2 linked regions of the Parashewanella spongiae genome follow. The protein of the gene in region 1 binds, or shares a complex with, the protein of each later gene. Links are inferred from orthologs where the notes say so. Each region holds a gene or a part of one and is shown in the gene's direction. Other genes may lie near its edges.

The links.
Region 2: the proteins of trxA (region 1) and E2I05_RS11440 are in contact, whole or in part, in an NMR structure (PDB 2IPA), measured with the Bacillus subtilis proteins. The link is inferred for Parashewanella spongiae from one-to-one orthologs.

The regions. Positions count from the first base shown.
Region 1 is NZ_CP037952.1:222,388-230,666, reverse strand. What follows is about bases 2,053-4,902. They hold trxA (thioredoxin TrxA), read left to right. Parts: upstream 2,053-3,239; coding sequence 3,240-3,566; downstream 3,567-4,902. Other genes in these bases: rho (transcription termination factor Rho), read left to right, coding at 3,791-4,902; rhlB (ATP-dependent RNA helicase RhlB), read right to left, coding at 2,053-2,923. Outside these bases: E2I05_RS00945 (mechanosensitive ion channel family protein), read right to left, coding at 1-170; E2I05_RS00940 (thioredoxin family protein), read left to right, coding at 296-694; E2I05_RS00935 (Ppx/GppA phosphatase family protein), read right to left, coding at 683-1,609; more of rhlB, read right to left, coding at 1,610-2,052; more of rho, read left to right, coding at 4,903-5,056; E2I05_RS00915 (hypothetical protein), read left to right, coding at 5,230-6,375; E2I05_RS00910 (group II intron maturase-specific domain-containing protein), read right to left, coding at 6,840-7,220; E2I05_RS00905 (ISAs1 family transposase), read left to right, coding at 7,413-8,279. UniProt on the Bacillus subtilis protein: Participates in various redox reactions through the reversible oxidation of its active center dithiol to a disulfide and catalyzes dithiol-disulfide exchange reactions.
Region 2 is NZ_CP037952.1:2,926,385-2,931,806, forward strand. What follows is about bases 2,715-5,422. They hold E2I05_RS11440 (arsenate reductase ArsC), read left to right. Parts: upstream 2,715-3,711; coding sequence 3,712-4,134; downstream 4,135-5,422. Other genes in these bases: E2I05_RS11430 (methyltransferase domain-containing protein), read left to right, coding at 2,715-2,785; E2I05_RS11435 (radical SAM protein), read left to right, coding at 2,785-3,702; mtnP (S-methyl-5'-thioadenosine phosphorylase), read left to right, coding at 4,152-5,000; E2I05_RS11450 (L,D-transpeptidase), read right to left, coding at 5,063-5,422. Outside these bases: E2I05_RS11420 (hypothetical protein), read left to right, coding at 112-459; E2I05_RS11425 (DUF2064 domain-containing protein), read left to right, coding at 952-1,659; more of E2I05_RS11430, read left to right, coding at 1,652-2,714. UniProt on the Bacillus subtilis protein: Catalyzes the reduction of arsenate [As(V)] to arsenite [As(III)]. In vitro, can dephosphorylate para-nitrophenyl phosphate (pNPP).

The DNA.
Region 1 (8,279 bases):
AGCGCATGGATCATTTTGACAAGCACCCGTTTCGCAAGCAAATATATTAACCAAACAAAGACAACGGATAATGTTAATATGGCAACTGCAGTCAACACAGAGGCAAGCTCTGCATTCCACCCTTGGTCGATAAGCCACTTAGTGGCGTTCTCTGGCACATCAATTTTCACTCAGCACTCCTTGGCGATACATTATACCAATCACAGATAAGTCGTTCACTTTTCAATCTAAGCTTGAGTATATATCGAGCCTACTTCAAAATGCAGCATAACTTTTCGATTGGATCCTTAATACCATGTTAACAGGTGCTTTAAACCTTACTGAGTTACTCGCTGAATTAGCCAAATTTCCAGACTTTGACGGCAACTATCAAGTCAACTTATCAGTGATTGAGCCGCTTAAGCAAATTCAAACGCCCACAGAAATCGTTGTCATTATTGGCACATGGTGTCCAGATTGCCATCGTGATATTCCACGCTTCAACGCCATCATAAATGCCATTGGCAATGCAAACATTCAAGTGAAATATTTTGGCGTAGATAAACAAAAAGTCGATGTACAAGGACTGGCCGCTCAATACGAATTTAGCCGTTTACCAACTTATATCGTTAAGCAACAAGATAGTGAAATTGGTCGTATCATCGAACGACCTGAGTTAACACTAGAAGAAGACTTAGTGAAGTTACTTAACTGAACCTTGTAAAGTTTGGGCTAATTGATGAAGTACGCCTTCACGTAACGCCCCGCCCGACAGGTTAATCGAAGTGATTTCGAGTAACTCAAACAGCGCCAACATAATCGCGACGCCCGTCGCTAATGTTGGTGCTCGCTCAGGTGTTAAGCCTTCAATATTACTTAAGGTTGAACATGTTTGTTGCAGTATTTCAGTTCTAATTTGCTTGAGGAACGCTAATGTTATGACCTCGTCAAAGCCACGGTATCTCAACAATTCCACCAAAGTTTGAACACTTCCAGATGCGCCTACGGCACGAGAACATCCATAGGATTTAAGCATCTCTAAATGAGGTGATAAGACACGTTGAACTTGAGTGACCACGTTATCAAAATCCGCTTTTTGGTAGGGGAATTGAGAAAAATACGGCTGCTGATAACTGACACAACCTATCGGAAGGCTCGTTTTATACAAAAGTTTGTCACCGTCACCGATAATGAACTCGGTACTGCCACCACCAATGTCGATAACCAAACGGCGAAATTCGCCTTCTGTGGTATGAAACATCCCTTGATAAATAAGCTCGGCTTCTTGATCGCCAGAAATTATTTCAATACGTTGTCCCAAGATAGCCAACGCCTGCCCATTGAAATCGTCAGCGTTGCTAACATTTCTTAAGGTCGCTGTCGCAATGATCTTAGTTCGTTCAGACGGGATTTGATGCTGTTTGAGCTTTTGAGCAAACATGGCCAAACAATCCAGCCCCCGAATCATAGCTTCTGGTGTTAACTCACCATCGGCTTTAATGCCGTTGGCGAGTCGTACTTTGCGTTTGTATTTTGCCACAACATTAGGCTGGCCACATTCAAACTGGGCAACCAGCATATTAAAGCTATTAGAGCCAAGCGTTATGGCAGCAGCAAATCGAGAAGTCATTTATGAATGTCTGCGAGTCCGATCATGACGCTGCGGGCGGCTTTTTCCTCGTGGAGCGCCGCCAGGACGAGAGCCTGAGTTGCGTTCTCGAGTTGTTCTCGGTACGTGCTTACGGTGGATGGCAGCAGGTTTAGCTAAATCATCCAATAACGCATCACGGGCATAGCCTGTCACTGGGATAGAATGCTGAATGTAGTCTTCAATCGCAGGCAGGTTCAGAGCATATTCTTCACAAGCAAAGCTCACTGAAATCCCCTTTTGACCGGCACGACCTGTACGTCCGATACGGTGAACATAATCTTCACAGTCATCGGGCAAATCAAAGTTATACACGTGCGATACATCCGCAATGTGTAACCCGCGCGCCGCCACATCCGTTGCCACTAAAATATCAATTTTGCCACTGGTAAATTGCTCTAAAATGCGTAAACGCTTCTTTTGCGGCACATCACCGGTAAGTAGCCCCACTCGGTGTTTATCGCCTTCAAGCCATGACCAAAGTTTTTCACAGATGTGTTTAGTGTTCGCAAACACGATGGCTTTTTCTGGCCAATCTTCCTCAATCAAACTCATGAGCAATGGAATTTTATCTTCTGCGGATGGATAAAATAACTCTTCTTTGATGTTTTTTGAGGTTTTTTCTTCAGGAGCAATTTCGACTTTAACGGGATCATTCATATGATCGTAAGCCAATTCTTGCACTTTCATTGACAATGTCGCTGAAAACAACATATTTAAACGTTGTTTTGAGTCTGGCATTCTGCGAAATAAGAAACGGATGTCTTTTATAAAGCCTAAGTCGAACATACGATCAGCTTCATCTAGCACAACCGCTTGGATCGCGCTTAAGCTGATCACACCTTGGCGAACGTAATCGATAATTCGCCCAGTGGTACCAATAAGAATATCCACGCCTTTTTCAAGCACTTTCATCTGCACATCGTAGCTTTCACCACCGAACACAATCCCAACTTTAAGTTTTGTGTGGTCTGAAAGCAGCTTGGCGTCTTTGGCGATTTGAATCGCAAGTTCACGAGTCGGCGCCATGATGATCGCACGGGGCTGATTTAATTGACGCGATTCTGGAGCTGGAGTCGTCAACAAGTGATTAAAAGTAGCGACCAAAAAGGCCATGGTTTTACCCGTGCCGGTCTGTGCTTGACCAGCAATGTCTTTCGTCTGAAGAAGTACAGGTAAAGATAAAGCTTGAATTGGAGTACAAAACTCGAATCCATTTTCACTTAAGGCTGATTTTACTTTAAGATCCAAAGCTAGATCAGCAAATTTTTGACTTGATAAATGTGTATCGCTCATAGCGTAGGCATACCAGTTAGGGTTGCAACAATATCAATTCTGAAAGAATTGATAAAAATACTTGACCGTTTGTAATAACAACAATAAAAAAAAGGTCTGTTAAAAAATCCGGAGCTGAGCACTTGATTCTTAGTTCTCACTTTCGATGCTTTTAGCTGCTACGTATTTATTATTTACGTTAAAATGGCAGCATTGCATTACAAGGCATAAAAAGCTGACATTTAGCAGTATTCGGACTTGAAAGTACAAGTACGTATCCCAATATACAGGTTAAGCCGTTAACAAACCAGCAATGGCAACCGAACTGGAGAACTTCATGAGTGATAAAATTATTTACCTAAGCGACGACAGCTTTGAAAACGACGTATTAAAAGCTGAAGGTCTTGTATTAGTAGACTTCTGGGCAGAGTGGTGTGGTCCTTGTAAAATGATTGCTCCAATTCTTGACGATATCGCTGAAGAATACGCCGGTAAACTAACGGTAACCAAGTTAAATGTTGATCAAAATAACCAATCTCCTGCTAAATATGGCGTACGTGGCATTCCTACATTGCTTATTTTCAAGAATGGTGAACTTGCAGCAACTAAAGTTGGCGCATTGTCTAAAACTCAATTAAAAGAATTTGTCGACGCTCAACTGTAAGTTCAGCCTCGAAATCAACACAAAAAACATGAAACTTGGCACAAATATCGATTAATTGTGTCAAGTTTTTCTAAATTTCTGGACGAACTCCTTACTTAGTGCTAGTTTGTTATACAAATAACATCGAAATATTCAATTCTCACTCACTGAACCATAATCCTGGATAACAAAACATTACTGTCATAACATCAGTAGATTTTGTCACGCAAAACAAGACCCCCAACATGAATTTATCAGAACTTAAAGAGACCCCCATATCCAAGCTAGTCGAACTAGCTGAAAGTATGAAACTAGAAAATATGGCCCGTGCACGTAAGCAGGACATCATTTTCGCCATTCTAAAAGCACACGCAAAAAGCGGCGAAGACATCTTCGGCGGTGGTGTATTAGAAATTCTCCAGGATGGTTTCGGCTTCCTACGAAGTGCTGGCGGCTCCTATCTCGCAGGTCCAGATGACATCTATGTATCGCCAAGCCAAATACGCCGCTTTAACATGCGTACTGGTGATACCATTTTTGGTAAGATACGCCCTCCGAAAGAAGGTGAGCGTTACTTTGCATTATTGAAAGTCAACGAAGTTAATTTCGACAAACCAGAAAATTCTCGTAGCAAAATCTTATTTGAAAACCTAACACCGCTTCACGCTGATGAACGTATCCGCATGGAGCGTGGTAATGGTTCAACGGAAGACATTACCGCACGAATTTTAGATTTGTGTTCGCCAATAGGTAAAGGCCAGCGTGGTTTGATCGTTGCACCGCCAAAAGCGGGTAAGACCTTACTACTACAGAATATAGCTCAGTCGATCACTCATAATAATCCCGATGTATTGTTGATGGTATTGCTCATTGACGAACGTCCTGAAGAAGTGACCGAAATGCAACGTTTGGTTAAAGGTGAAGTGATTGCTTCAACCTTTGATGAGCCTGCTAGCCGTCACGTTCAAGTGGCTGAAATGGTCATTGAAAAAGCCAAGCGTTTAGTTGAACACAAAAAAGACGTTGTCATTTTGTTAGATTCTATCACTCGTTTAGCGCGCGCTTACAACACTGTGATCCCTTCATCGGGTAAAGTACTTACCGGTGGTGTTGATGCTAACGCTCTACATCGTCCAAAGCGTTTCTTTGGTGCCGCTCGTAACATCGAATTCGGTGGCAGCTTAACAATTATCGCGACCGCCTTAGTGGATACTGGTTCTAAAATGGATGAAGTCATCTACGAAGAATTTAAAGGTACCGGTAACCAAGAGTTGCATCTTTCTCGCAAAGCAGCTGAAAGACGTGTCTTCCCAGCGATTGACTTTAATCGCTCAGGTACTCGTCGTGAAGAAAAGTTAACCACACCCGACGAACTTCAGAAGATGTGGATTTTGCGTAAGATCCTTAATCCAATGGATGAAGTAGGCGCAATGGAGTTCTTAATCGACAAGCTGGCTTTAACCAAAACCAATGATGAATTCTTTACGGCCATGAAACGCGCTAAATCCTAATAACGCGTGCTCAATTCACACAAAAAACCAGTCATTTGACTGGTTTTTTTATGCCACCGCCTGCTCTCTTTAATAAAATTTAATCTAATCGGCTCGATTAATAAACCATACTTACTTATATTGTGCGCCTAACTCATTAAATTATATGCATTAAATTATTGTAGGTCCTGAGCATGTCTGTCGAGCAAATCAAATACAGTGTTTTTTACCCTGATGAAATTACCAATGTTGACGGGAAAATTAATACCGTAGAAGCAGGTAAATTATCAAAAGCTTACGTTAGGTGTTATGAACGAGAAGAAGGTACCAATAAGGTACTAGGCAATTTTGAATATCAAGTAACAAACGAAAATGGTAAGCATCGACTTACTGAAATTTACAGTGAAAAAAAAAGACCCTTCAGAGTTCAGCTCGCGGCCTTTCATTTTGCCAAAAATTGGCATGAAAAAAATAACCAAAATTACCAATTTTCATTTGACGATTATAAAATAATTTCAGAGCCTGCGCTGTCTATCGAAGGCGTAAAAACCAGTAAATCATACGCGATAAGTGAGCAACAAACTTCAAGTTCGAACAAAGAGTTATCTACTGAAATCGATAGTGTTTCACTACACACCAGTTTTGACGCTCTATCACTTTCTTCACATTTTAGTCCCGAACAACCTCATGTTGGCTCTTTTATTAATTGGTGGCAAAACAAAATCACTGCTAGCACAGATCATACTCGTCATCATGTGACTCAATTAAGTGAAGCCGATGACATGATTGCTTCACAACTTAGTAAACATCAGTTTCAAACAAACTCAGCCGTATTGGTCGATAAAAGCTGTACACAATCCTTAGCAGAAGTTAAGCGAGGAATGCCTACACTAGTTCAAGCGCTAAGAAAAAAGCACCCTAATAAAACCATATTATTTCCGCTTGGGGTAAATGAAAGAGGTTGTTTAACCAATGCTCATACTGTCTTAGGCATAGTGACGCCAGAAACAATGCTTATTATTGATTCCGACAGATTTAATTTTTATGGCGTTATTAAATCGGTGAGCACACGATTTCAAGGTTTGTTTGATACCACGAATTGCAGCCGTTATGCTGCTTATACCTGCATTGAATTAGCAAAAAAACTTGATGTACAAGCGGACAACATTACAGAAAGCGCTATTAAACAAGCACTGTCCTCTGATGTTTCCCCTCCATCATTAGATGTACTCGATAACTTATACCATCCTGTAACCACCGAAGAAGACGATACGGTGTACGATGAAAGTGTTTTCAGTGGAAACTATGAGAAATGGCTTAGTGTCGATGTTTCAGAATAGTAAACGGCGGATCAACTTAGTCACAATATTACCCTCACACCCAAGTATTCATAAGCAATTGATAGTAATGTCAAATACAGTAATTAATCTCTCACTCAGCAAGAGATAAAGGTTTTCAGTACAAGGCGCATGTTCGAAATACTAAGTACCTGACCATAAGTTTCTTAAGATTTTCTAGTGCCTAGTTTCACCACTCTACTGTGTTGCAACTTCGGTTAAATAGCTACGGCTATGCGCCCTACATTGCGTCTTGTATAGCACTAAACCTGAACACAATAATTATCAAAGAACTTATCGACAGGTACTTATATTCCCTACGACTGCCATACAAAGCTGGCGTTCAAGTAGAGTAGGCTACTGGCTTCGCTATCGCTTATCCAGCAGCCCCTCTTCGATTCCGTGCATGAGGTTTTCCCTCACACGGCTCTGTTGTTACACTTCTCTCAGCCCCTTCACTTTGCTTATCATCTTGTCGTGGGTAAATACTCAAGACCAGCTTGGCGTAATTTTTCGTAAGCACCTCGTGATAGATACTTGCTTCGACGTTGACTTAAGCGACGATGCCAGCGATAGAACCGGTTTACTACAAATCCATTTATTCTGAAAAATACACCTCTGGGATAACCTATCCCACCAAAATAGTGTTTCCATCCCCTCAGAACTTGATTAACCTTATTTATCAGTACGCCAAGTGTATTTGAGGTTCGGTGTTTCACTATGTCTCTGATTTTATTTTTCAGCTTTGTTTGGCTCTTCTTAGACGCCTGTATCTTGATGTAACTGGTGCCTTTGATGAGGCCTGTGATCCGTTGAAAGTTAAAACCGAGGAAATCAAACTCATTCATCAGCTTTCCCATATCCACACAGTGGGTTTTACTTTGATTTAGCTTCAGACCTTCATCACTTAATTGCTGTGTTATCCAGTCCAGTTGCTCTTGTGTGTAGGTTTGCTTCAGGGCGGGATCGCGCTTTAGGTCTTGAAAAAAATAATTAAAGAAATTTTGAACTTTCCTCTATAACGATGATCAGATCGACAAATGAATACTGATTTGAGCCTGATTATGGACGTAATGAAAGAGATTGAGCAAATTGAAGACCATCGTGTAGAAGCCAATAAAGAGTATGATTTAGCGGATATTATTTTTCTTACTATTGCCGCAGTGCTTTGCGGTGCGACAGGGTGGAAAGCCATCAACATTTTTGGGGAAGCTCAATTAGATTGGTTAAGACAATACCGTCCATTTAGTAACGGTATCCCGACAAGACATTCAATTGGAAGAATAATTAGAGGTGTTAAAGCCGAAAGTATGATGTCTTGCTTTATTAACTTTTCCAACACATTACGGGAACGAGATGGTAAAGAGCATATCAGCTTTGATGGTAAAGTGGCTTGTGGTTCTAAGCACGGGGATAACGTAGCAGCGCTTCAACTAATGACGGCAATGGTTGTGGATAATGGACTGATAATACGTCAAAAAGAAACGTCGACTAAAACGAACGAAATCCCTGTAATGCAATCCATGCTAAAACACATGGACATTGAAAATGCAGTTATTACCGCTGACGCCATGCACTGCCAGAAAGAAACTACAGCCTTAATACGTGAGGGAAAAGGTGATTACGTTCTTCAAGTGAAAAAGAATCAAGGTAAATTACTTGCTGAAATTGAAGCTTATTTTCATAAGTGCTATAGAGATACACCAGAGCTTTTAAAAAAGAATCACTTTACAGAATTAGACGGTGAGCACGGACGAATTAATGAAAGACATTATCGCCTTTTGCCAATTACAAATTGGTTTGACGAAACAGCTAAATTTGTAGGCAGTCATGCCGTTGTTGAAGTCACTCGAATGCGAGAGCTGAAGAATAAATCAAGTCAAGAAACGTCTTACTACATAACTTCG
Region 2 (5,422 bases), 2.7 Mb from region 1 along the record:
AACATCCTTGATTGCTGATTTTAATAAATTTTATTTAACGTATAGCACCAAGACTTTAGGTAAGCTATTCGTTAAAATAGCAATAAGATTATTTATACCAAGACTAGAAGTATGAGCCTACCAGTCGGAACTATAAGCGTCCGTTGGGATAATTTGCACCAAAAAATAACTCATGTAGAAGATTTGCATTTATTTGACTGTAATGCACAAAAACTCGTGATAAAAAGTGTTGCCGCCAATGATACTGAAGTTTACTTGTATCGCTACAAGAAACCCGTTGCGGATCAATTATTACCAAATTTACCAGAAGCTGTGAGCATACTACTTAACTCAAGCTCAAAACCTGCAATTAAAGGCATTCGTGATAGTTACACTTTTACAATAACCCAGCAACCCATAGAAAGCTGTAGCACTAACAGTTTTTTAAAATCATTTTGCAACGTAATAAAAAAACTGTAACTAAGCAAAGATATTAACCCCCTAACCTATACGGTTTGCTATCAACAATACTGTTTCATTAGGAAGGTTGCGGAAGAAAGTATACCGATGAGTTCTCGTCACTCCAGCGCCGGCTAGAAACGAAGTAACGACAGTTTTGTATGTCGGTAACCACTACTTGCTGCTATTCATCTGACATTGCGCACACGGAATAGTTATGTGGTCCAGGTTGAATAAGAAATCACTTTTATCTGTATTTTACTTGAAATTAACCGATATGAACATTTTTACAACGCAAAAGTGAGTAACCATTCATTAATTTCGGGTTTTTAATAAATGTGCTCAATGTCAGATTCATGCTTTGCAATCATTAATTATTCTGCTTATATGAACGCTCCCAATCGGTTTATTTAGGTTAAAAATCAAATTTCAAAAAGATGGAAATTAAATTAACTCTGCTCAGGTCTTTTATCTTAATAAAAATAATCAATGTGAAACGAATAAATAACAACTATGACTACCGTGCTCCCAACTCTTGTCATCTTTTGCAAAAGACCTAAACTCCATCAAGGAAAACAAAGGCTTGCTGAAGACACATCACCAGAAATTACACTCCGTATCGCTGAATCACTTTTAGCTTGTGTTATTGAGGATGCTGAACATTGGCAAGGTAATGTGGTAGTTGCTTGTTCTAGTAAAAACGATATTAAGTGGGCTAAATCCAAATTTAGCAACGCGCGTGTTATCTCTCAGACGCCATTTGAGACTTCAGAATCCATATTCAACCTCGGTGAACGCTTAAATTATGTTGATGATAAATTACGTTCTCAAGGCCACCAGCAATTAATTATGATCGGAACTGATGCTCCTATTCTTAATCAAACTCATTTTGATGAAGTGGTTACCGCGCTTACATTTAATGATATTGCGCTCAGTCACGCTGATGATGGAGGAGTTGTAATCATGGCCAACAACTTATATTGGCCAGATTTATCTGCGCTACCATGGAGCACGAATATATTATCTGATTCTTTGGCTCAGCTCTGTTCTGTGAAAGAATTGAATGTTCGTTACACATTATCTGGTTATGATATTGATTATGTTTCTGATCTAAAAAAAGTATTTATCGATTTACAAACTGATAACCGTACAGCTCGCAAAGCCTTAGTGAGTCTTATCGATGAATTGTTTCATTTCTCAGGGAAAGTTTCTCATGTCTAATTCAACCAACTGTTGTTCACCTTCTCAAGCAAAATCGAACACTGATACCCATGACGCAGTAAAAGATTATTACGGTAAAGTATTAGCAGGCTCCGATGATTTACAAACCAATGCTTGTTGTACTGATGATGATTTAACTCCTGAGCTTAAATTAATTTTATCGAATATCCATGATGATGTATTAATTCGTTATTACGGCTGTGGTCTAGTTACCCCTGAATTACTTGAAGGCTGTCATGTACTTGATTTGGGATGTGGTGCAGGTCGTGATTGTTATGCCATCGCACAAATGGTTGGTGAACGCGGTTCCGTAACAGGTGTTGATATGACCGACGAGCAGCTTGATATTGCAAATAAACATATCGATTACCACCGAATGAAATTTGGCTTTGATTGCGCAAACACCACCTTTTTAAAAGGATATATCGAAAAACTTAACGAACTCGATATTGCAGACAATAGTTTCGATGTGGTTGTTTCAAATTGCGTAATTAACTTAAGCCCTGATAAAAACGCCGTTCTCAAAGAAATATTTCGAATTTTAAAACCCGGTGGTGAAATATATTTCTCCGATGTTTATGCTGATAAACGTGTACCAAACCACTTACGTCAAGATCCATTGCTCTATGGCGAGTGTTTAAGTGGCGCTCTGTATTGGAACGATTTTGAAAACCTTGCTAAATCAGTTGGGTTCACAGAGCCAAGATTAGTCAATAGCCGAGTTATCACTGTCGATAATGAACAATTAGCCAATCGGTTGGAAGATATTAAGTTTACCTCAGCAACTTACCGATTGTTTAAAGCGGTACATCTTGAGACAGATGCTCAAGACTATGGCCAATCAGTCAAATACCTTGGTTCGATTCCTCACAGCAAAGAATCTTTTAATTTCGATCAATCAACGACCTTTTATCAAAATAAGCTGGTTAATGTTAGCGGCAATACTTTTCACACGCTTCAACAATCAAGATTTTCCGAACACTTTGAGTTCAATGGAAGTTTTGAAAAACATTTAGGTTTATTTAAAGCTCAAATAAAAGCACTTGATTTTTCATCTCATAAAGATTCATTGAATGATTCAAGTTGTTGCACACCATCACCGGTAGTTAAAAAGAGTTGCTGTTAATGAGCCTTATTTCAGATAATCAACATTGGTCGATTACACCCACTGGTGATGCGAGAGGATATATTAAACCTCATGCTTTAAATGAACTTTGGTTTCATACTGGAACTAAATGTAATCTTGAATGTGACTTTTGTTTAGAAGGTTCTAGCCCATCTGATAAACGACTACAAACTCCAAAATTTGATGAAATAAAACCTTACATTGATGAAGCTCTTACACTTGGCGTCGAGCAATTCTCTTTTACAGGTGGAGAGCCCTTTCTCGCTAAAGATATAGTTGATATCTTAGATTACGCATCAAAATTTAAACCTTGTATTGTTTTGACGAATGGCACTGACCCTTTATTCAAACGGATAGAGTCACTTAAAACTTTACAGGCCAAAAATCAGCATGCAATTTCATTTAGGATCAGCATCGATTCGCCTATCGAAGCTGAGCATGATAATGGCCGTGGAACAGGCAATTTCGCTAAAGCATTTATTGGAATGAGGTTATTGCACAATAATGGTTTTAATGTGTCACTCGCTCGACATATGAGTAAAGGTGAAAATACAACATTAGTTGATAAGCAATATCAAGATCTATTTGAACTTAATGGCTTACCTTTTGACACACACATTGTTGCTTTTCCTGATTTTCTTCCCCCAGGTTCACTACCTAGTGTGCCGCATATAACGACAACTTGTATGACATCGTATCAAACCGAAGTTCAGCGGAAAAATTATATGTGTGCTACTTCAAAAATGATTATTAAAAAAAATGGTCAAATGCAAGTTTATGCGTGCACTTTAGTTGATGATGATGAAGATTATTTTCAAGCTATAACGCTTGTTGAAAGCATGACAAAACAAGTTAACTTAAAACACCATCGCTGTTATAGCTGTTTTGCATTCGGTGCCAGCTGTAGTGAAATGTGAGGAAATACTATGAAATCTATCTTATTTTTATGCACAGGAAATTCATGCCGTAGTCAAATGGCTCATGGGCTTGCAAACTCTTTGCTCAGTGATAAATTTGTGAGTTATTCTGCTGGTATTGAGTCCCATGGGCTTAATCCATCTGCCGTTAAGGTTATGGATGAAATAGGCATAGATATTAGTCATCATCAGTCGAATACTTTATCTGAATTTAATGACGAAAAGTTCGATTATGTGGTCGCAGTTTGTGAACACGCTGCAAGCAACTGCCCTACTTTCCCTGATCAAACTAATGTCATTACACGTCAGTTTGATGACCCACCAAAGCTTGCTCAATTAGCAAAGTCACAAGAGGAAGCGCTTTCGCACTATCGTCGTGTACGAGACGAAATAAAAGATTGGATAACAAAATTACCAGCTCAAGTGAGCTGAAAAGAAAGGAAAAAACTATGTTAGCCGTTATTGGTGGAACAGGTATTTATAATATCGATGGTCTAATCACTATTGAAAAACATGATGTTGATACGCCTTATGGCAAACCGTCTGCTGAAATTGTTCGCGGTGTATATCACGGCAAAGAAATTCTATTCTTACCTCGCCATGGTAGCAATCATTCGTTGTTGCCATCTGAGGTAAATTATCAAGCTAATATTTGGTCATTAAAAAGCTTAGGCGTTAAACAAGTTATAGGTCTTTCTGCCGTTGGTAGTTTACAACAAGACATTAAGCCTGGTGATCTGGCTATTGCTGATCAATATTTTGATTTTATTAAAAACACACGTGAAAAAACATTCTTTGGAAATGGGTTAGTTGCCCATGTATCAACGGCAGAGCCAACATGCAAAGCATTAGCTGACGCTTTATCTAATGCGGCAGAAAAGTGCGATATAAGTATTCATCGTAATAAAACATACGCTTGTGTAGATGGGCCAAGACTTGGTACAAAAGCTGAAAGTTTATTTCTTAAAAATGCAGTTAATGCCGATTTAGTTGGTATGACAAATGTTCCAGAAGTTTTTTTGGCGCGTGAAGCACAAATTTGTTACTGCACAATAGGCATAGCAACCGATTATGATTGCTGGCAAGATGATCCGAAAGAGCATGTTACTGTTGAGCAAGTAATTAGCCGTTACGGTGCAAGCCTAGAAAGAGCAAAATTAGTTTTAGAAACCTACATTAAAGGTACTTCAGCGCGCTGTAGTAACCGTTGCAACCATGCTTTAGAAAGTGCGGTATTGACACCAACCGAATCAATGACACAAGATCAAAAGAATTTATTTGAAGTATTATCTACTTAACCAATTTTGATCTATTAGGGTTAACTCATAAGATTAGCCCTAAATCTAAAGCAAAATCACACTTATTCACAAGCACTTAACTCGATGTAAACAGGACTCCCTTCTTGAATGAATGAAAACAAATCCACAATATCTTCATTTTTCATTCTTATACAACCATGTGACGCTTTTGAGCCAATTTTATATTCTTCATTAGTACCATGGAAATAGACATAGCGCTCAAAACTATCAACATTATTAAAAACTTCATTTCCGTTGTAATCTCGATGACCGTTACTTCCTTTATTGACGCCTTGCTCCTGACCTTTTAATTGCAAAATCCGAGTCAAAATATAATCGCCTTTCGGCTCAACAACTGGCTTACTCTTTAGTATTTCAACAATTTCATTCTGAGCTTTCCTACCCACAAAACGTTCGCCAAT